3 regions of the Paenibacillus sp. Marseille-Q7038 genome follow, and region 3 is predicted to be linked to each of the others. Evidence: riboswitches for the same ligand, from Rfam matches in the RefSeq annotation. Region 3 holds a riboswitch; each other region holds the start of a gene.
What was found. Region 3 has a riboswitch for cyclic di-AMP ahead of ehuB (ectoine/hydroxyectoine ABC transporter substrate-binding protein EhuB). Riboswitches for the same ligand answer to the same signal wherever they lie in the genome.
Positions count from the first base shown of each region.

Region 1: linked by a shared signal. The riboswitch ahead of ACWPWY_RS12350 (C40 family peptidase) and the one ahead of ehuB (ectoine/hydroxyectoine ABC transporter substrate-binding protein EhuB) in region 3 are both predicted to bind cyclic di-AMP.
Region 2: linked by a shared signal. The riboswitch ahead of ACWPWY_RS18980 (ubiquitin-like domain-containing protein) and the one ahead of ehuB (ectoine/hydroxyectoine ABC transporter substrate-binding protein EhuB) in region 3 are both predicted to bind cyclic di-AMP.

Region 1 is NZ_CBCOOM010000001.1:2,583,790-2,591,492, reverse strand. Features, by position in the region: gene ACWPWY_RS12355 (cell wall hydrolase) at 1-114, shown strand, start outside; gene ACWPWY_RS12350 (C40 family peptidase) at 484-1,344, opposite strand; cyclic di-AMP (ydaO/yuaA leader) riboswitch at 1,349-1,482, opposite strand; gene modB (molybdate ABC transporter permease subunit) at 1,842-2,504, opposite strand; gene modA (molybdate ABC transporter substrate-binding protein) at 2,520-3,347, opposite strand; gene ACWPWY_RS12335 (substrate-binding domain-containing protein) at 3,487-4,431, shown strand; gene ACWPWY_RS12330 (GNAT family N-acetyltransferase) at 4,522-5,493, opposite strand; gene ACWPWY_RS12325 (ATP-dependent DNA helicase) at 5,697-7,673, shown strand.
Region 2 is NZ_CBCOOM010000002.1:375,977-383,679, reverse strand. Features, by position in the region: gene ACWPWY_RS19005 (tRNA1(Val) (adenine(37)-N6)-methyltransferase) at 1-115, shown strand, start outside; gene rsmI (16S rRNA (cytidine(1402)-2'-O)-methyltransferase) at 112-999, shown strand; gene ACWPWY_RS18995 (AbrB/MazE/SpoVT family DNA-binding domain-containing protein) at 1,195-1,449, opposite strand; gene ACWPWY_RS18990 (HD domain-containing protein) at 1,799-3,079, shown strand; gene ACWPWY_RS18985 (TatD family hydrolase) at 3,141-3,905, shown strand; cyclic di-AMP (ydaO/yuaA leader) riboswitch at 4,095-4,310, shown strand; gene ACWPWY_RS18980 (ubiquitin-like domain-containing protein) at 4,582-5,790, shown strand; gene rnmV (ribonuclease M5) at 5,957-6,502, shown strand; gene rsmA (16S rRNA (adenine(1518)-N(6)/adenine(1519)-N(6))-dimethyltransferase RsmA) at 6,516-7,397, shown strand; gene yabG (sporulation peptidase YabG) at 7,499-7,703, shown strand, end outside.
Region 3 is NZ_CBCOOM010000001.1:1,194,063-1,201,765, reverse strand. Features, by position in the region: gene ectA (diaminobutyrate acetyltransferase) at 1-404, opposite strand, end outside; gene ehuA (ectoine/hydroxyectoine ABC transporter ATP-binding protein EhuA) at 447-1,292, opposite strand; gene ehuD (ectoine/hydroxyectoine ABC transporter permease subunit EhuD) at 1,305-1,967, opposite strand; gene ehuC (ectoine/hydroxyectoine ABC transporter permease subunit EhuC) at 1,971-2,624, opposite strand; gene ehuB (ectoine/hydroxyectoine ABC transporter substrate-binding protein EhuB) at 2,626-3,480, opposite strand; cyclic di-AMP (ydaO/yuaA leader) riboswitch at 3,834-3,977, opposite strand; gene ACWPWY_RS05750 (hypothetical protein) at 4,764-5,399, opposite strand; gene ACWPWY_RS05745 (hypothetical protein) at 5,447-5,908, opposite strand; gene ACWPWY_RS05740 (diguanylate cyclase domain-containing protein) at 6,360-7,703, opposite strand, start outside.

The DNA.
Region 1 (7,703 bases), 1.4 Mb from region 3:
GAGGATCCAACAGAGGGAGCTCTCTATTATTATAATCCGAAGATTGCTACATCTGCTTGGAGTAAGGCACGCCCTATTATAAAAACAATAGGGAATCATGTTTTCACAAATTAGGAATTAAATTATAGAATCAATAAGATGATTTCTTACAAGAGGTCACTGAATAAGTCCCCTCATAAAGAAAAGGTACGGCTCCTCAAAAACAGTTGAGGGGCTGTACCTTTTTTTGGGCTGTATATAGCGGATTATAATAAGATGTAGTGTTCGTGGATGATTAGATAACAACAAACCCCGGTTCTGAGCCCTTATGCGGCACTGTAGGACATTACTTACACCCGAAGGAACAATATAACTTCATCATCAATGTGCTGGCAACGAAAGCGCGGTACAACTCGATGTCAAGTAAGAAACTTCTAAGACAAAAGAAGACATTCATCTCCAAAACGCGGAGTGAATGTCTTCTTTTAATACTAATCTATAATATTAGAGTACACTTTTTGCTCCTACATATTTAGGACCCCAGTAAGTGTTACTCAAGCTGTCGATTTTAATACCACTGGAAGTAGTGGCAGAAATGAAACTATTGTTTCCAACGTAAATGCCGACATGAGAGACAGATGAACCTGTTGTATTAAAGAAAACAAGGTCGCCTTGCTTCAAATTACTTTTTGATACAGAAGTTCCTGTTTTATACATGGAAGCAGCTGTACGCGGAAGAGATACATTGTGTTTCTCAAAAACATATTTCACAAAACCAGAGCAGTCAAATCCACTTGGAGTAGAACCGCCATATACATAAGGTGTACCTATATATTTTGTGGCTTCTTGGACAATACTTGTTCCTTTTACATGATCATTTCCTACGAGAATCGGGCTATACGTTTTACCTGTTGTATTTACCATGGCAAGGGAATAGCTCTTTTTCCAAACCACGTCATTACCCATTGCTTCGGATATAAAACGAAGTGGAACGTATGTACGGCTAGAGCGAATAAACACTTGTGTATCAAGACTTACACTTTTTCCGTTGACTGTTGCTGTTGTGGAACCTGTTTTAATTTTAATTGTAGTTCCATTTTTTTTAATAGTAACCGTTGTAGTTGAACCTGATTTAGAAGAACTTACGGTATAATTCATTTCTTCTGCAAGTTTACGTAATGGAACTTGCGTTCTATCGTTATTATCTAGAAAAGGAGAAGCATCCTCAAAATTAACAAGACTATCATTAAGCTGTACATTTACACTATTTGAACCTGAAGAAGAAGCATCTACTTGCGAATTTCCGAGTACTAAGCCTGCTCCAAGCAGAGTAGTTAACAACATACATTTACCAAATTTCATCATTATTATTTATTCCTCCGTTAGCCTCCGAGGTTAGTTGACGGGTTTGAGTAGAAGGTACTCTAGGATCTTCATCATCCATTCACCCCAAGTATGTAAATCGTCCCCCGTACTATCTAGTAGATTCGGCTTTATTAATATTAATCAACTGTAACTAATATATAATAAAAAAAGCATTGAATGTTACAAAACTGTAACCATAGTTTCGCTTTTCATACACTAAAACTTGGCAAAGATCTTAATTATATACTTATATAGAGAGGTTAAATTCATTTAAAAGGGTTAATTTATCACCAAATCGAAGAGTTGAAACACCTATTTAGGTTACAATATTGTAACCTAAATTATTAATTTTCCTGTTTTTATTACAAAATATTTATCTATTATTTCATATAAAACCCTTAATTTTCTAGTTCTTTGGTAAAAATATAACAAAAAAACAACCCGTTATTTTAGAAATAACGGGTTGTTGGGGTGATCATTACAAAGATGTTATCAAATTATGTCGATTTATTACGTCCTGTTATTAGTAAAAGGAGGAATGAAATGACAATAATAGAGATCGTCCACACCCAAGCCATGGTTGTATTACCGCTGTCTACAGCGATATATATAGCAGTGGGTACAGTCTGCGTTTTACCTGGTATATTACCTGCAATCATAAGTGTAGCCCCAAACTCTCCCAGCGAACGGGCAAATCCAAGTATATAAGCGGTCATAAGAGAAGGCCATACAAGAGGAAGTGTAATATAGCGAAAGACTTGCCATTCATTTGCACCGATGGAGCGTCCAGCTGCTTCAAGCTCTTGGTCCACGGACGAAAATCCAACTTTCATCGTCTGATAGACCAGAGGGAATGAGACAACAATCGAAGCGATAACGGCTGCCCACCATGTGAATAGAAGTGGAGCTTCAAAAATACGCTCTATTAGTGAACCAACAAAGCTGTTTCTGCCAAAAAGAACGAGTAACAAAAATCCAACGACAGTAGGGGGCAGCACAATGGGAAGCATGAAAGCAGTCTCGAGAAAAAGTTTACCGCGGAATGTTTTCCTGGACATCCATTTAGCGAGTAAACTCCCTACAATGATCGTTACAAGGCTTGAGAGCAGCGCGACAATCATTGACAATCGTACGGGCGCCCAAAATAAATTCCAGTCCATCATAGGCATCGCTGTCTAAAGACCTTTAAACCCGTACTGCTGAAATATAGTCTTGGCCTCATCAGATTTAAGGAATTCATAAAATACTTTGGCCTCCTCTATGTGTTTACTTGCCCTCGTAATGCCCATTGGGTAATGGATAGGTGCATAAAGCTCTGGATCAACCATATGTACAATATTAACTTTAGAAAGAAGAGCATCTGTTTTATATACGAAACCTGCATCAGCATTACCCGTTTCAACGTATTGTAATACTTGACGGACATCCTTGGCCTGTATAACCTTCGGAAGCAGTATGTCGTATAATCCAAGGTTTTCGAGTGCTTCTTTGACATAACTACCGGCAGGAACGCTCTCTGGAATACCGATGGCCACTACTTTTACTTCGGGTTTTGTGAGATCGGCCTCAGAGGTTATATCAATCTTGCTGTCATTTGCGGACACAAGCACCAGCTGATTCGTCAGTAATGTTTCAGAGTATCCTTCCAAGATCTGATTGTTGTCAATCAGTACCTGCATATTCTTGTCTGCCGCTGATAGAAAAAGGTCAACGGGAGCGCCTTGATTAATTTGCTGTTGTAACGCGCCCGAACTGCCAAAATTAAAAGTGAGCTGGATTTCCGGGTGATTCTCTTCGAAGATCGGACGTATTTCTTCTAGAGTATCTGTTAAGCTGGCTGCTGCTGAAATGGTAAGCTCTGTGATCTCTGATGGGGTAGAGGTTGATTCTGAACCAGATTGCTGTGAATCTTGTTTGTTAGATGTAGAAGTGCTGCATGCAGCTAGAAAAATTATGAAGAGGAAACATAAACAAATATAACTAACCTTATTCACTTTGATCATAATATCATCCTATCGTTATAATTGAGTATATTTAGATATAATTAATTATTATATTATGAATAGATAAGATGACAATACTAAATAGCAAAAAGAGATTATGATACAATGCGGGTATAGATTTGCCATGGGGGTATCGCAAGTGAAAGATAATATATCTTATACAACAGAGGAAATAGCAAAGCTTTTAAAAATATCCAAACTGACCGTATATGATTTGATAAAAAAAGGAAAGTTACCCGCCTATAAAGTCGGCAAACAAATGCGGATAGACCATGCGGATCTGGAGGCCTACAAACAGTCTTCCAAAGATTTTGTTGCAAAGCCAGCTCATGATAAGGAGAAACGAGAATTACATATTGCCTCCCAGAATAGTGGAGTAAGACAGGTGGTTATTACGGGGCAAGACTTGAGTCTGGATATTCTGGCGAGTCATCTAGAGAAACAATCACCGTTTCTAAGACCGCTGCGTTCCAATGTGGGGAGTTTAGACAGCCTTATCTCCATGTATCAAGGGAAGTCGGATATTGTCAGCACTCATTTGCTTGATGGAGATACAGGAGAATACAATGTTCCCTATATTCGTAGGCTGTTAGTTGGTTCTTCCTATATTGTTGTAAACCTGATGAGTCGATGGGCTGGATTATATGTAGCACCAGGCAATCCGCACATGTTAGAGGGATGGTCTGATCTTACGAAGCCGGGGCTTCGGTTCGTGAACCGCGAAAAAGGGGCAGGGGCTAGAGTTCTTGTAGACGAACAACTTCGTATCCATGGTTTGGACAAATGGTCGATCCAAGGATATGAGAGTGAAGAAACCAGTCATTTCGCTGTAGCAGCAAAAGTTGCCTCCGGTGAAGTTGATGTTGGGGTAGGAGCGATGAAAGCAGCATCTGTTGTAGCTGGTGTCGAATTTATTCCGCTCATTAAAGAACGTTATGACCTTGTCTTGCTGGATCAACCGGAGAATACCTTACTCATTGAAGCCGTGCTTGATATCCTCCGTTCGGATGCATTTCGTCATGAGCTGAATATGATTTCTGGATATGATCTTTCGGAGACGGGGAAGATCATGCTGAGAATGTAAATGTACTATATAGAAGCTTTAAAAGAACCTGGCTGTATAACCGGGTTTTTTCGTCTGCAAAAAAGAATTATCTTTCATCTATATGCTGCTCTAACAAAGATCAAATTCAGTCGGCCAGATCAGATACCCTCTTGTTTTAGTCCCTTTATGAATGTCTTTAAAATAGGAAAGTAAACGAGGACGTGACGGTCCATTCAGTACGAAGACCATATATTCGGCATATGTTTTTTGTGTAATATCATAAACCCAATCTAGCTGTCTAAGAAGCGGCGATAAAGAAGAAATAGGAAGAAGCAGGTGGGTGTTCTGAAGCGGGCTTAGCTTCCCTTTTAAATAGGATGTAATGTAGACAAAAGCTTCTCTGTCACGTGCAATGAACATGGTAATGAGGCTGGGGTCTGTCTCGCTGTAACGTATATAACCTGCTAGTTCTTCACCGATCAGAATGGAGGATGCGCGTATGGTGTTAGATGGGCTAATCCAGTCGAGCAGCGAATGTCCCGGAAGGATTGCAAAAGAAGAAGGTCCATACGTGGTTTCCCACATGTCATATAGGGTAGGAAGATCACTAGATTCTACACGCCGCTCTCGAATGAAGGGTTCTGCTTCTGTTACAAAGATCGTCTCGAGCGGGATTTTCACTTTTTCGTCCATCCATGCGTTGCTTCTGAAGCCAAATCGTCGATAAAAATGCGGATGGCCCAGTACAGTAGATAATTCAAATCCCTTCTGCTGAGCACGGTGTATTCCTTCTGTAATTAAAGCAGAACCAATACCAAGCTTTTGATAATCGGGATGAACGGATAAAGGAGCCAGGATTAGATTTTTCACTTTGTTTCCTTCTATTTGTACTTCTTGTGGGGTAAACAGAATATGACCGATGACTTGATCGTTCTTTATGCAGATTAGGGAGAGTTCAGAATCAAAATCTTTTCGTGTACGAAGGGCACTGACAAGAGCGGTTTCTCCCATACCAAAGTTATAGGCAAAGGCTAGAGCATGCAGTTCCGCAATCGCATGGAAATCAGAAGGAAGTTCGGAGCGAATGATCCAGGAAGTCATGATATACACCTCATCTCTTTTTACTAAAGGTGAATTCTTATTAGTCTTCTAGAATTAGAATGGCGTTACCCTCGTTTTTTTATGCATTAGAGAGGGAGAAAAAAGGGGAGAATATGAAAGAAAGGGTAGTTGCTAATTTTTTTTGTTCATGAGATAATTGGAGTTTGCCTAATAAGAATATGATAAGTGTTGGAGGCGTAACCATGGAGCGATATCCTTTCTCCTATGATCCGTCAGAACCATTCGTCAAGCAGGTCGGCGATTGGGTAGCGGATGTTTTTTATGATGTGTTACCTGAACATGGATTTGATATCCGTGATGAACAAATATTTATGGCTTACCAATTGGAAAGAGCCTATGCCAATAAGAAAACCATTTTTGCTGAAGCAGGAGTAGGCACAGGAAAAACACTTGTGTACCTGCTGTATGCAGTTAACTATGCAAGGTATACACGGAAGCCCGCAGTCATCGCTTGTGCAGATGAGTCGCTCATTGAGCAGCTTGTTAAACAAGAAGGAGATATTGCTAAACTTGCCCGTTATTTGGACTTACAGATTGATGCGCGGCTTGGAAAATCTCCGGATCAATACCTCTGTCTCAAAAAAATAGACGGTGTTCGTCTTCAGGATGAAGATGCAGCTGTCATTGAAGACGTATATGAAACGCTTCCTGATTTTGTCCATTCACCGGGCACAATGCAATCTTTTTACCCCTATGGAGATCGTAAGGAATACCCGAATCTAAATGATGAACAGTGGAATAAGATTAACTGGGATTCTTTTCAAGACTGTTTTGTATGTGATAAAAGACATCGCTGCGGTATGACACTGTCTCGTGATTATTACCGCAAGGCGACAGACATTATTATCTGTTCCCACGATTATTACATGGAGCATGTATGGACTTATGAAGGAAGAAAAAGAGAGGGTCAGCTTCCCTTGCTCCCTGAACATAGTTCGGTTGTATTCGACGAAGGACATCTACTTGAATCTGCTGCACAACATGCCCTTAGTTATAAGCTGAAACATAGTGCTTATGAAGAGATTGTTACTCGGTTGTTGGATGGAGAGATCCGGGAGACACTCGCGCTCCGAATTGAGGATTCTATTGATCAGAGCCAGCTTGTGTTTGCACTGGTTGCAGAGCAAAGTACAGCAATACCGGGTTCCGACCGAAAACGTGTCCGAGTAGATGATAAACTGCGGACTGAACTGAATCGTTGGAAGAGTACCATTGAAGCGATTGATGAAGAACTCGTATTTGAAAGTGGACTTCATACACTAGATGAATATAAGCTGCGTATTGTTGAAGAACATCTGGAGATGATTCAAACGGCACTTCACCTGTTCCGTGACTCAGAAACTTATATTTGCTGGGCAGAAGAAAATGAGGATGGCTCAGCGACGCTTGCTATCATGCCGCAAACAGTCAAAGAAGTATTAGAGGAACGAGTATTCGGACTGCAAATGCCGATCGTATTTTCTTCAGCAACCCTTTCAGTCGATGGATCTTTTGATTATGTAGCAAGCAGCCTGGGGATCAGTGATTACTTATCCTTCTCTGTAAATTCTCCATACGATTACGAGAAGCAGATGAAACTGATCGCTCCAAGTGAACTCCTTGGAGAAGGTGATATGCGAATGGAAGTTGCTGCAGCGAAGAAACTGGCGATGGCAGCAAAACTGATCAAGCGTACGGAAGGACGAGCTTTATTATTGTTTAAAACCATGAATGAACTTCGTGAGTTTAAGCAAGCAGCTTCCCATCATCCTTACTTTGCATCCTATAAGATGCTTTATGAAGGAGATCGGGAGATCAGCAGTCTGATTGCGGAATTCCAAAATACCGAGGAAAGCGTACTTTGTGCGGCTAGTCTATGGGAAGGACTGGATGTACCTGGACCTTCGTTGTCCAACGTTATTATTTGGTCACTTCCTTACCCGCCGGAGGATCCGGTATTTATGGCTAAGCGGGAAGCTGCTGATTCAGCATATGAAGAAGTAGACCTTCCATACATGCTGCTTCGTCTGCGCCAAGGATTAGGAAGACTCATTCGTTCTTCAACAGATCAAGGGATGGCTGCTATTCTAGATGCGGAAATTCTGCTTAATTCAAATGTGAGAGAGCGAGTGGAAGCCGTCTTGCCACCCGGAGCTACACTTTCAGTAGAGGCACTGTAGTTCGTAATTCGAATTAAGTGTAAAAGAAAC
Region 2 (7,703 bases), on a different contig from region 3:
ACCGGATGTAAGAATGCTCCCGCCTCTGATTGTCTATAACGAAGAGGGACAATACTGTGAGGAGATTATGAACATCTATTATGGTGAGCACAATCTAGAGGGGGAGAATAAATGAAATTCCAGATACAGAAAAGTTTTGATAGTGAGATACAGACAGGAACACTCTATTTAGTTGCTACACCCATAGGTAATTTAAATGATATGACTTATCGTGCAGTACAGACGCTGAAAGACTGCGACATTATTGCTGCTGAGGATACAAGGATGACAAGAAAATTACTTAGTCATTTTGAGATAAGTCCTGAGCTTTTATTTAGCTATCATGAACATAATAAAGCTGCAAGTGGACCTGAGTTAATACGTTATATAATAGAAGGAAAAAATTTGGCCCTCGTTAGTGATGCAGGAATGCCGGCTATTTCAGACCCTGGTTCTGACCTAGTTACGCTGGCCATTGAAGCAGGTATTCCCGTGGTTACTGTACCCGGTGCTAATGCCGCTTTATCTGCTCTCATTGCGTCAGGTTTACCTACAGAAAGATTTACGTTCATTGGCTTCTTACCGCGAGATAAAAAGGATATGCAAAAGGTTTTAGAAGCAGTAGGTTACTCCCAAGGGACATTAATCTTCTATGAATCACCACATCGCGTACTGAAAACATTAACAATCATACTTGAGAGTTATGGCAATCGAAATGTGGTTCTCGCTAGAGAGTTGACAAAAAGACATGAAGAATATGTAAGAGGGAGCGTACAGGATTGTATCGATTGGCTTGAGGAGAATCCACCGATTGGAGAGTACTGTGTCATTGTGGAGGGAATGAGCGCCGAGGAAGAACATACGCTGCAGAATGAATGGTGGCAAAACTTAGAGTTAGGTCAGCATGTAGAGCATTATGAAAATGAAGGATTATCCCGAAAGGATGCAATGAAAAAAACAGCGTCTGATCGCGGATTATCGAAAAGAGATATCTACAATGCCTTATTAAAAGAAGAGTAAATAATGCCGAAAATCAAAAAATGCCTTCGCCAGTTACCAAGTAACGGGCGAAGGCATTAAGGAGTATAAAAAGGCTAGAGATAACCGTAGTTAAGACTAAAATCAAAAAAGAAAGCTATATATAAAATGGTGAAGAAATCTATAATTAATTTAAAATGATAGCTTTTCTATAGTATCTTTTATAACCTATATTCCTTAGTTAGTCACAGGTGCAGGGATTTCAGAAATACATTCGTGACAAACAATTTTTCCTTTGAAGTATGTTACGTTCTCTGCATTACCGCAGAAGATACAAGCTGGCTCGTATTTTTTGAGCATGATGCGCTCTCCGTCAACATAAATTTCCAGAGCATCTTTTTCTCCGATGCCCAATGTACGACGTAGTTCGATCGGGATAACCACCCGTCCTAGTTCATCAACTTTTCTTACAATACCTGTAGATTTCATCATAAATTTGTTGCTCCTCTCGCCATCACTTATAATTGCATTATTCGACATTATTTTATCTTTTATGCTAATCATCATACCAACCATTCCCAAATCAGTCAACATTAAAAATGACTTATTAGATTAATATTTAATGAGCATCTATTAAAAGGACTGGTTTATCTATGATTTTCACTGTCGCTTTTATTATTATAACGCTTGTCGATTTGGAAATCAAAACTATAGCCTAATTCGACACAAAATGTCGTAAAATGTCGAAAAAAATAATAAATAGTTGACTAAAAGTCGAAATTGATGTAAGGATTGCGCGCAATTGAATTTTAATTCATTATCTTGAGGAGGATTGAGACATATGCAACTAAAACTAACTGAAGAAAAGGTTTTTAAAGATCCAGTTCATAATTATGTGCATGTTAAAGATCCAATTATCTGGCAGCTGATCAATACCCCTGAATTTCAACGTCTTCGTCGAATTAGACAGCTGGGAACTTCCTATCTAACTTTTCATGGAGCTGAACATAGTCGTTTCTCTCATTCGCTCGGTGTTTATGAAATCACAAGAAAAATTATTTCGCAATTTGAGCGAAGTGGTTATACTGACTGGCCGACAGAAGAGAAACTTGTCGCACTTTGTGCGGCTCTGTTGCATGATGTGGGCCATGGACCTTTTTCACATTCTATAGAAGAAGCATTTGATATGAATCATGAAGAGTGGACATGTAAAATTATTATGGGAGATACGGAGATCGGGGCAATTCTAAGAACGGTTTCGCCTGATTTTCCCGAGAAGATCGCTTCTGTCATTGAAAAGACCTACGATAAACCAATTGTAGTAAACCTTGTGTCGAGTCCACTGGATGCGGATCGTATGGATTATTTATTACGAGATGCTTATTATACTGGGGTAAACTATGGCACGATTGATCTCGATCGAATTCTACGAATGCTGCGTCCGTATCATGGCAGGGTTGTCGTAAAGGATTCAGGAATGCATGCTGTAGAAGATTATCTTATGGCTCGTTATCAAATGTATTGGCAAGTATATTTCCACCCTGTAACCCGCAGTTCAGAAATTATTCTTCGTCAAATCTTTAGAAGAGCAAAAGAGCTTGTTCAAAGCGAATATTCATTCGGATTTATGTTACCCTCACTCCTTTCCCTCATTAAAGGGAATATTACGGTACAAGAATATCTTCGTATTGATGAGTCCATTATACAAACTGCATTTAACCAGTGGACGGAAGAAAAGGATGAATTGCTGCGGGAATTATGTACGCGATTCTTGGATCGAAAACTGTATAAATATGTAGAAGTAGATCTTAAGTCAGCTGATGAAATCACAGAAATGACAAATGCTTTTCAAGAAGCGGGACTTAATCCAGAGTATGACCTGGAAATTGATTTTCCATCAGATCTGCCGTATGATGTGTTTCGTCCGGATGATGAGGATAGCCAAAAGCAAATCATTATCATCGATAAACAGGAACGACTGCGCGATATCTCAGAAGTATCTGAAATCGTTCGGTCCATTAGTGGAATTCAGCGAGGCAATTATCATTTATATTTTCCACAAGAAAAAGTGAGAGCCGTTCTAGAACAACTTCCACCTCAAATTGCAAAAATATTTTCATAAGCATGTAATCTTTTTTTAGAATAGATACTTTTCATTCATAGCAAGAGAGGGGCACAAAACGATGTTATTTGACACACATACCCATTTAGATGCAGCAGAATTTGACAACGATCGAGAAGAAGTGATCCAGCGTGCTCTCGATGCGGGAGTAACTCGGATGGTAAATATCGGTTTTAATCGCGAAACGATACCGACGACCATGGAACTTGTCGAAAAGTACGATTTCATCTACGGAGCTGTTGGCTGGCATCCGGTTGATGCCATTACGATGAAAGATGGAGACCTGGAATGGATTGCTTCTTTGTGTGAGCATGAGAAAGTGGTAGCGATCGGGGAGATTGGGCTAGACTACCACTGGGATACTTCTCCGAAAGAAATTCAGCATACGGTTTTACGGCGTCAGATTGGACTTGCTAGAGAAATCGGCATGCCGATTGTTATTCATAACCGAGACGCTCATGAGGATATAGTTAAAATCCTGCGTGAAGAAAAAGCACATGAAGTCGGCGGAATCATGCACTCTTTTTCAGGAAGCTGGGAAACGGCACAAATGTGTCTTGATATGGGATTCCATCTTTCGTTCGGAGGCCCTATTACTTTTAAGAATGCGAAACAGCCGAAAGAGGTACTTGCCAAGGTACCTATGGATCGATTATTGATTGAGACGGACTCTCCATACCTTACACCACATCCGTATCGCGGAAAGCGAAATGAAACGGCACATGTAGCGCTCGTGGCAGAAGCTGCAGCAGCATTAAAGGGGGTATCTGTAGAGGAAATCGGGCAGATTACGACCCGAAATGCACTGGAACTATTTGGAATATAGTTCATATATGGAGCAAAATAGATGAAATAGTGAGTAAACAAGAGCGATTCACCTTTTTGGAAGGTTTTTCACGTGTTTATTACAAACTTTTAACCATTTATTTAGAAAAACGTAGTTGAATACGGCTTTACAACATGCATATAAACAGGATATCATCGTTTCAGTGAAATGTTGAAAAATTCACTTCGTGTGTTATTCTCGCTGAATTCTTCGAAAACCGAAGAACGGGGGAACCAATAAGGTGGTCTTACAAGCATATCGCTATACACTTTAGACCATCATATTTGATTCATTTTGAGTCTTGGGGTGAAGGAAAAGGCACTAGCCATGAGCTAATGACCTGATCCAGGGCGACTCTTGCGTCCCAATCCGACAGCTAACTCCGTAAGCGTATAAAGAGGTAAACTCGCGTATGATGTTTCCGGTTATTCTTGTGAACTTACCCGGAAGCCATGAGAGAGCTCCTCAAAAACTCTCTACTGGCTTTTTTGTTTTAGAAGAATAAAAGTTACAACCTCGTCATACTGTTGGTTAACAGGAGGAAACATCATGCCGCGAAGAGTGGCACATGGTGCAGAAACAGAGTGATCTGATTCTGTATACAAATGTAATAGTCGCGTCAAAATACTATCATGCATTACTCTTGACGGCGGGGCTACGAAGGAGGACGGAGTAAGTGGGAAATTTCCAACCAGAGGAGACCCATGAGTCACCATCATCCAGCAAGTCTTACGCGTTGCGATGGAAGCATGAGAATCTGCGTCAAATGATACTAGTCGCAATCTTCTCAATCGCACTGTTAGTTATGGTCTCTCTTATTGTTTACAGTCAGGGAGGTAAAGAAATTTCACTAGTCGTGGATGGCAAGGTCCAAACGCTGGAAACTCGTGAGGGTATGCTTAATGAAATGCTGGATGAGCATGCAATCACAGTAAGCCCCCATGATGAGATTTCGATGCCGCTGAATGGAGCAATCAAAGATGGAGATCAAGTTACCATTAAACGAGCTGTTGCAGTGAACGTAACAGCGGATGGAAAAACGGAACAAATTTATACGACAAAGGATACAGTCCAAGAAGCGCTTGCAAATGAGGGCGTGAAGGTATCAGAAGATGATAAAGTATATCCTTCTGTGGACACCGCGGTGAAAGCAGATCTTAATATTAAAATTGTCCGGGTAGCAAAACAAACGGCAAAACAAGAAGTTGCGATTCCTTATAAAGTAATCAAAACTGCTGACCCTAGCTTGTACAAAGGGGATAACCGCGTAATACAAAATGGGCAAGAAGGTGTGATGGTTCAAACCATCGAGAAAGTGTTCCAGGACGGCGAGTTGGTATCCAAGAAAATGACGGATAAGACAGTTGCGAAGAACCGAGTCGATAAAGTCATTGCTGTCGGATCCAAGAAAAAGCCAGAGCCTAAACCTGAACCTGAACCTGAACCCGAGACACTTGTGGCGGCAGCAAGTACACCTAATACAAGTAACAAATCTTTATCGGATAAAGTGAAGAAGGTATCTTCCTCTTCTTCAACCAGTGATACAATAACGAAAGACGGTGTGTCTTTCAAAGCAAAAAAAGTACTTAATAATGTGTCTATGACAGCCTATTCTTCGGAAGAAGAAGGTATAGGAACGAAAACAGCGTCCGGTACTCGTGTACAGGAAGGACGTACAATTGCTGTAGATCCAAATGTGATTCCACTTGGATGGTGGGTATACATTGAAGGCGTCGGCTTCCGCCGTGCTGAAGATACGGGCGGAGCTATTAAAGGAAATAAAATAGACGTGTATTATGACAGTCTGGATCAAGCCTTGACTTTTGGCCGTAAAAAGGGAAAAACCGTGTATGTTATCGGTCCTGTGAAGCCGGAACTGAACTAAAATATAATTTACAATGCATCGCTAATGCTATAGTATTAACAACATGATTCGGTGATGCTATATAAGGTAAACGAAAGTTTAGACCACAGGTCTATCGTTTGCCTCTTACATGCAGAAGAGGAAATTTTCCTCTTCTCTTTTTGTTTAGAAAGGAAGTCAAGCGGTCATGATTAAAGAAATTATTGTTGTTGAAGGCAGAGATGATACAGTTGCCATTAAACGTGCTGTAGATGCGGATACCATTGAAACTGGGGGCTCTGCTATTAATGCTCAAATTTTGAGAAAAATCGAACTTGCCCAGCAGAGAAGGGGCGTAATTGTATTTACAGATCCTGATCATGCAGGAGAACGTATTCGTAAAATAATAGCGAATAAAGTTCCCGGGGTAAGTCATGCTTTTATAAAAGAAAAAGATGCGACTCGTAAAGGTGATATTGGTGTTGAGAATGCTTCACCGGAAGCGATTCGTGAGGCATTATCACGAGCTCATACGGCGTATGAGACAGCTAAGCCGCTTATTGACTGGCAGGACTTGATCGAAGCAGGACTTATTGTGCACCCAAATGCCGCTTCTCGGCGTATGGAGCTTGGTAATATCTTAGGAATTGGTTATTGTAATGGAAAACAGCTATATAAAAGATTGACAATGTTTCAGATTAGTCGTGAAGAGTTTGTAAATGCACTTGAGCAAATTGAACAAAAAGGATTGTGAGAACGTGAAGGGTATGGATGAAATTGCAACACCAAGGCGGACAAAAGAGATTATTGCAAGACACGGATTTTCTTTCAAGAAAAGCTTGGGACAAAACTTTCTTATTGATCAGAACATCCTCCACAAAATTGTAGATGCTGCAAATCTGGATGAAAACAAAGGTGCGTTGGAGATTGGACCAGGTATTGGGGCACTGACTGAAAAACTGGCTCAGGCAGCTAAGAAGGTAACTGCAGTAGAGATTGACCAACGCCTGATCCCGATTTTGCGAGAAGTACTTGAACCTTATCCTAATATATATTTACATCATGGCGATGTTCTTAAAACAGATTTACCTGCATTATTTAAAGAAAATTTTAGTGATGTCGATAAAGTCAGCGTCGTGGCTAACCTTCCTTATTATGTGACAACTCCTATTCTGATGAAGCTGCTCGAAGAGAAGCTGCCGATCGACAACATTGTGGTCATGATTCAGAAAGAGGTAGCAGAGAGAATGGCTGCATCTCCAGGCACAAAAGAGTACGGCACCCTTAGTATTGCTGTGCAATATTACAGTGATCCAAAGCTAGTATGCATCGTACCGCATACGGTCTTTATACCTCAGCCTAATGTAGAGTCTGCCGTTATTCGATTGAAGGTAAGGGAAAAGCCGCCTGTTGAGGTGGTAAGCGAAAAACACTTCTTCGAAGTGGTCCATGCTTCTTTTGCTCAACGACGGAAGACGATAGCAAACAACTTAAAAAGCCGTTTCTTTACCAAAGAAAACAAAGATGAATTAGAACCGCTTCTGCTTAAGGCAGGTATTGAACCGACTAGACGCGGGGAAACACTCAGTATCGAGGAGTACGCTCGTTTGAGTGCTGTTTTACTGGAAGCAGGCATAGGTACGGAGTAAACTAATATTACAGTCCAAGGATCTAAGAATTCATATTTTTTATCACCTACGAACCAAAGCAGGGGGACGCCCATACCATAGGGTTAGAGGTGATAATGTTGATGAATTTAGGAGACTTGGTCATTCGGAAGTCGTACGGTGGTGACGTTACTTTCCGAGTAGAGGCTCTCCAGGAGGATAAAGCGGTGATTAAAGGAACCGAATTCAGGCTTCTTGCCGATTCCCCCCTGGATGATTTGGTGAAAGTGCCATACGAACCAGAAACAAAAAAAACAAGATTGGCTCATATTAAAGCCAATGAGTCGT
Region 3 (7,703 bases):
GATCCTTCCTCAGCAAAGCTCAGGAATAACCGGTGCGATGCCTTATTCGAAGGTGAAATAGTCGCTTCAATAAAACGCACACCTTGGCACGCTTTTTGTTTCATAAGATACGTCAGCATGGTCTTTGCTATCCCTTGCTTTCGGCGCGTCGGAGCTACTGCAACCTGCCATACAAACAGCCGATCTTGATTACGAGGTGAACAAAATGCGGAAATAAATCCGATGATTTCCCCCTCATGTTCGGCAATTAGGCAAGTGTCACGGAAATGATCTCCAAGCAACATGTAACAGTAGGGTGAGTTTAGATCGAGCGTTTCTGTATCCCGAATGAGCTCCCATACGCTGGCACCGTCTTTTGCTATCGGTTTACGGTATATAAGCTCGGTTTCCGTGTTTACTGCCATCTTAATAATGTCCCCCTTTCTATATCTAATTTGTAACTCCTGTTAATTTCCTGAAGAACGGAAACGCTGCAGAAAGCTCTGTAATCGATCACTTTGCGGGTTATCAAATATCTCTTCCGGTGTTCCCTGTTCCACGATGAATCCATCTGCACCGAAAATCACTCGGTCTGCAATTTCTTTGGCAAATTCCATCTCATGTGTAATCAACATCATCGCCATCTCTCCTTCTTCAGCGATTTCGCGGATTACCTCCAGCACCTCACCCACAAGCTCTGGATCAAGGGCTGAAGTAACCTCGTCGAACACCATAACTTTCGGTCGCATTACAAGAGCTCTCGCAATAGCAACACGTTGTTTCTGTCCACCGGATAACTTGGATGGATACACCTTCAGCTTATCTTCTAGTCCAACCTTAGTAAGCATCGTAACTGCGCGTTCCTCTGCCTCTTCTTTGCTTAAGCCAAGTACTTTTCGTGGAGCTTCTGTCACATTACGCATCACATTCATATGGGGAAATAGATTAAAATGCTGAAACACCATACCTACATTGCTTCGCATTCGGTGCAGGTGCTTTTCGTTTGCGCGAACAATTCCACCCTTATGCTCCATATGCCACAGAAGCTCTCCATCTACTTCAATCTTTCCACTCGTCGGTTCTTCAAGTGTCATTAGCATACGTCCCATGGTTGTTTTGCCTGAGCCGCTTGGTCCAATAACAGCGACCTTTTCTCCCGGCTGGATTTCTAAATCAATACCTTTTAGAACTTCTACATTCCCAAATGATTTAGTCACATCTGTGTATTTCACAATAGGAGATGTATCCGGTAATTCTTGATTCATCTCTTGCGCAGAAACATCCATTTGCTCACGTTCAAATACCGTGTTCATATATTCCCCTCCTTATCTTCCTCTTTGTAGATTCATGCGTTTCTCCAACTGTTGCACGAGTAAGGAAGCGATATAACTAATAATGAAGAACAATATACCGACTAACGTATACGGCTCAAAAGCTCGGAAAGATAAAGAAACGATATTCTTAGCTGTGAGCATAAGCTCAACCAACGTAATTGCACATAAAATAGGTGTCTCTTTGAACATAACGATCAGATAATTTCCAAGTACCGGTATAATCGGTGGAATCGCTTGGGGTAAAATAATTTTCTTCCAGGTTTGAGATTTCGTATAATTCAGTGCTTTTGCAGCTTCCCATTGACCTTTTGGAACAGCCTCAATTCCAGAGCGATATACCTCTGAGAGGTATGTGCTGTAATGAAGCCCGAGTGCTATGACCCCAGTATAGAAAGCCGGAACGGAAATACCCACAAGTAACGGCAGACTGTAATAAAGAAAGAACACTTGAACTAGCAAAGGTGTATTACGTATGAACTCGATAACTCCTTTTGTCACTAACGATAGAAGTTTAAATCGACTTCGTGCCATAAAAGCGAGAAGTAAACCAACGAATAGTGCCAACACGAAAGCATAAATCGTAATCAATACCGTCATTTTTAATGCCCCAATTAACTGCGGCAAAATATCAAATACATAATTCCAATCCCACATTTGTTACAGCCTCCCCGTTGTCAATTTCCGTTCAAGTAACCGAACAGCGATAGAAACTAGGGTAGCTATAACAAAATACATCAGCAAAAGCAGCACCAAGATCTCCGTTGTAAAAGAGATGTAGTTATTGCGCAGCACCATTGCCTGATATGTCAGATCAGCCATCGTAATAAAATAGACGAGCGATGTTGATTTAATCAATTCCACCATCTGGTTCCCGAAAGACGGTAGCATTTGTAGCGAAGCTTGAGGAAGTATGACATGAGTTAACCTTTGCCAGGATTTCATATTTAAGGCTATAGCAGCCTCCGTCTGTCCTTTTGGAACTGCAAGCACTGCGCTTCGTACAATTTCTGATCCGTATGCCCCGAAGTTAAGTCCTATGGCAAGAATAGCAGCTAACATTTTCGGAAGCTCAATGCCGATAAAGGGGAGAGCGAAGTATAACCAGAATAATTGAACCAGTAAGGAGGTTCCGCGAAAAATCTCCACATAAATCGCTGAAACAGTACGTACAATCCAGAGTTTTGATAACCTAAGTAAGCCAACAATAAAGGACACAATGATTGCTAATATGGATGAGAAAAAAGCAACCAAGACCGTGATTTCTGCCCCTTTTAATAACGAAGGAAGAAAATCAATCCATGAATTTGGCATGTTATTCTCCGCAAAGCGCAATAGCTGTCATATCGCCTGGAAGCTCATCCTCTGTGAATCCAAACTTTTGCAATATTTCGAGCAACTCGCCTGAGTCTTTCATTTTTTGAAGTTCTGCATTATATGCCGCTTGAAACTCAGTGTCTGCTTGACGAAAAGCGGTCGCCCCATATCCGCGAACACTCTCACCATCTACTATAGGTTGAGTGAAGTCAGCAACACGCTCAATTTTATTATCATTGGCCGATTCGAGCATCGCCTGAAGTGATGGCCCGGTCATTGTTATAGCTTGCACACGGTCAGCTTGGAGTGCGCTAATCGCTGAAGCTTGGTCAGGAACTTGAATAATACGATCGGAAGGAATACCAGACTTTTCTAAATACTCGATCTCCACGGCACCTGTCATGACAGCGACTTTTGCATCCTCGTTACTCGCGATACCTTCGTAACTTACAAGATCTAGCGGATTCCCCTGCTTAACTGCAAGTGCTTCTCCAATGCTATACTCCGGATCCGCGAATAGGACGGCAGAACAACGATTTGGATTGATAAACATTCCCGCTGTAATAAGATCGAACCTCTTAGCTTGCAAGCCGGCTACTAATGAACCAAACTCTGTTAGCTCCCCTCTCATCTCCTTCACGCCTAGCCGCTCTAGAATAACACGTGCTATTTCAACAGCTTCTCCTGTTAGTGTTCCATCAGCCTCTTTGTATGCGTATGGCTTTTCATTTGCAAATCCTACGGTGATGTAACCTCTCTCAATCGCTTCCTCCAGCGGATTCCCACTTGTACTGCATGCTGCTAGAGAAATCACAAAGATTAAGGACATTACGAGAACAAAAACTTTTCTCAAAGCATTCCACAACCTTTCTCCGTTTCTAGATTCAAAAAAATGACACAACGAATACACCAAGTAAACATACATTTTTACTTGGATTTAATCCTTGAGAAAGTCTTATTCTGCTTACTTGAAACAGAAAACTGAATGCAGGTGTGCCCTGTACCTCCCCTCCAACTCAAGCACATCTTTACTTGTCAAAATAAGCACACATGTAAACCGCACTTGGACTTCAGTAAACGGAAAAAGACCTCCACACAGGGGATTAAGACATAGCTCCGCCAGCAGGGGGTCAACAAACAAAGACAAAGGCCCCTATGATTAATGAGTAAAGGGCCTTTGTTATGTGAATTCATTATGTATGTATTAAAGGACCCATCCACTGCTGACGAGGTTAGCTGACGGACTCGGGTAAGATGGTACCCTACACATGGATTCATGTGACTCGCCCCTGAAAACTGGTTCCCCCGCTCTTCAGAAAGTGCTTTCTGAAAACTAAGCGTGAGTCCATAATAAAGGGATATTTTGGAAATGTCAAACTCATTAAGAGTCTTTCTGGTGATAAATGATTGTTTTAACGAAGTTTGAAATTTGGATAATAACTGGATTTTTTCGTTCGATTACGCGATGTAAAAGTTGTATAAGACAAGCTTTAAACAATGAGAATTTAGCTATATAGCAAGCATTTGGCGAAGGAAGAGAATAATGAAAGGAGGCTCTACTTTACTTCTTTTTATTTACTTAGAATCAGGGTCAAATTGAAGAAAATTCAGCCTAATAAATTTATTTAAAAAACAGTTTATTACTGTTGAAGAAGAACGTTTCCTAAATGTATGAGAACGATGCTTTTCGGTGAACTTGCTCATACCACGTGCATGTTAAGAAACCGAGCGTTGCTGATCAAAAGTACATTTCCATCTCAATTTCGTTTAAAATATCTTGGTATTTATCTACTATTTAACAACTTTTAACCTTCTAAGTAATATATTTGTTTGATATGCTTAACCAACATCAATGTGTAAACTGGAGGTTTAAACTATATTGTCAACTAAAATCAAACCCAAACTTCGTTATCTGGGAAAGATAACTCAATCACCGTTTTGCTAGGAGATGCCATTACCTCTGTCAATATTAAGATTCCGGAAATAGTAAAGGATCTTCTCGTTGTCGTCTTGCTTGAGAATAATTTTACCAAAAAAATATGATAACGAACAATTTTTGGTTGAAATCTAACTCTACTATTGAATTCACCAAAAAGCGGAGAACTGTTAGTTAAAGCTCTCCGCTTTTTTAAATTACTATTGTGGTATTTTATCCACAGCCTCTACTGTCATATACAGAATGTGCATGATGTGATTCTCCCGAATCGCCTGCTTAAGCTGCCTAGCATCTAATAAATCACGATACCGTATCCGCCTATTCGTATTCATTAAATAAGCACCTACGATTTGTTTTTCCCCTTCAATCAGCGAAACATCTTCATCCTCTGGCAATGCCTCCACCCATGAAGTTGCGAGCCCCTTACCTTCCTCCATTGTTGCTTTAGGCAGTTCATATAAACTTGTACTTGCTCCATCTACATTGAGTTGTGCGAGTATCTGATCTCCATGATTCATTAATACCAGTCCAAGATCATACTTATCATCTTCTCTTTCAATAAAATTACCCGTAGATAATTCCTGAGTCACTTCTTGAAGCTGTCCACCAATGTAAGTATCAATTCCAAAATGCACCCATTTCTCTGCTCCGTTTGGAATGAATGCTTTATAAAAATGCGCCTCTCCAAGATGCAATTCCGTAAATGTTTTTTCATATGCCGGCTGCACACTTCGAGCAATGGTGGCCTCAGTGGACTGGTCTTCATTCGTACATCCCATAGATACAATAGAAATTGCAAAAGTTACTACCGCGATCCATACAGAACGTTTACGCATTTAATCACTCCCTCTCTATAGAAGGAACACAATGTACATATAAAAAGTTATGGCTGCAACATCTGATAAGAAAATTCTTTTGCACAAAGCTCAAGCCCATAACAAAAAGAACGATTTTGCGAAATATAGAATGAGGATAGATCATAACGATGTTTGAATCCTTCATAAGTAACTAATAAACGATATCCCATCCGCTGCATTGCATACTTCACAAATTGATCCGTATTCGGACCTTCTATTAAAGTAACATACGCATATAGAGAATGGTCCTCTGGTTCATCCAAAATACTCACGCCAGCACATGAATATTCCGTTTTGAAATCAAGCTTTTTAAGAGCCATGAGAGCGGGATAGATGGAAGCATCGACTTCTATATCATCGAAAAGCATCAGTTTTTTTTGCTCATTTTGAAATTTCGGACGTTCAATCCAAGCGGTGAGTTCCCCCTTGCGTCTCTTCCATCGCTCCGCAGATTGATTACTCCATAATTGTTCTATATCCTGCTCCAATCTGCTATTCTCTCCCTTTTATTCGTTATATTTTCTTCTCATTCTACTATAGCTATGATCAAGTGAATACCTCACAAACATGATATATGCCAAGAAGTAGAGAAAACAAAAAAGAGGCTCTTCAGCCTCCCCAATCGTAACATTTCTTTTATTATGATTTTTTCAAAATCCATGTAAAGGTAAGATGATCTGTGCTGATCTCTACCCTTAAGAGGTCAGCACTCTAGGTGTATGATATCATTCTGCTAGCTAAACTTCTTTTTCCATCTCTGAGAGATCTGCTCCCTCTAAAACATCTACTTGCTCTTCGTATTTAAATCTATTCGCAGTGCTTAAATCATTCTTTTACTTTCTATTTAACTAAATCAATTTTCAGCGATTTGTAAATAATTATAAATTAGGTGACAAATCTTTACTGTGACATTTTTCACATTCATATGACATGAAGCCCTCAAGGTTCATTAGAATTGATACAACGACTATGATCTTCGTTAATATAAAATCTATTTTTACCCTGTCTTTTTGCCATGTATAATCCAGCATCCGCACATTTATAAAGATCATCATAACCATTTGTACTTTGATTTACATAGGCAACCCCAATACTTGTTGAAAGTCCATAACGATCATAGCTGCTCAATTCCCGCCGGATACTGTCTAATAAAGCGTTTAGTTTATCTGATAAAATATCTCTAGTTATATTCGAATGAATAAAAACAACAAATTCATCTCCGCCCATTCTCGCGACAATGTCGTTTTTTCTAAAATAAGATTTCAAGCAACCTGCAAATTTCTTTAATAATTTATCCCCTTCTGGATGTCCCAGTTTATCATTCACCAATTTAAAGTTATCGAGATCAAAAATAAGCATGGTTCCTTGTCCTGGTTCATTTTTTAATGAGGTTTTCACTTTCTTTTCTAGTCCTGCTCTATTGGTCAATTGAGTTAAAGGATCCATCTCAGCACCTTCTTGTGCTGCCTGAAGTTCTTGCTCTATTTTAATTTTTAATTTCACATCTTCCGTTTTATCCATGATCATCCCGTAAAACTCATTTTCTTTTGTAAAAGAAACGATACTGATATATCGATCATTTTCTAGCTTTATAATGTTCTCTTCAGAATCAGTAATCAATGAAGTAAGATATTTTTCAAACCCTTTCGGTGTCTTGGTCATTTCATCCCATTCTTCATCATCTATCCCTAAAATACACTGTGTATTATCAGAGAAGAAATTCTGATTTATGGAATATAGACATTCAAACACGGCCACATGACTATCAATGGAAGAAATCAATCTCGACATTCTTTCTTTTTTGTTTTTGTAACTATCTTTCCAGTCATTGAGTACCGCCGTTATATGCCGAAACTCTGTATTGTAGTCTGTTTTAAATGTGACATCCATATTTCCAGCCATCAATTCTTTAATACTCGATTCAATCGATGAAATATCTTGTAAGACATAACGTTTAAGATGATACCTAACAATCATAATGACACAGATAAGTACAGCCACAATACCTGCCAGCAAGTATATAATCTGTATTAGGATTGTCCTGTATACGGTACCTGCCTCCACATAAGCACCTAAGATCTTATCATCTATATTTTTCGTTTTCAGAAACTTCATAGTTCCATTGATTCTAATCAGTTCTCCGGTGTTACTGCTTCTCAGAACCCCTAAGTACTCTTCTGTAGACTCTGCCCCATCAATGTTGATTTCTTGTTCATTATTTTGGCTTATACCTATCACCTTGCCTGTATTCCCATCAATAACAAAAAGAGATATTTGGTGTAA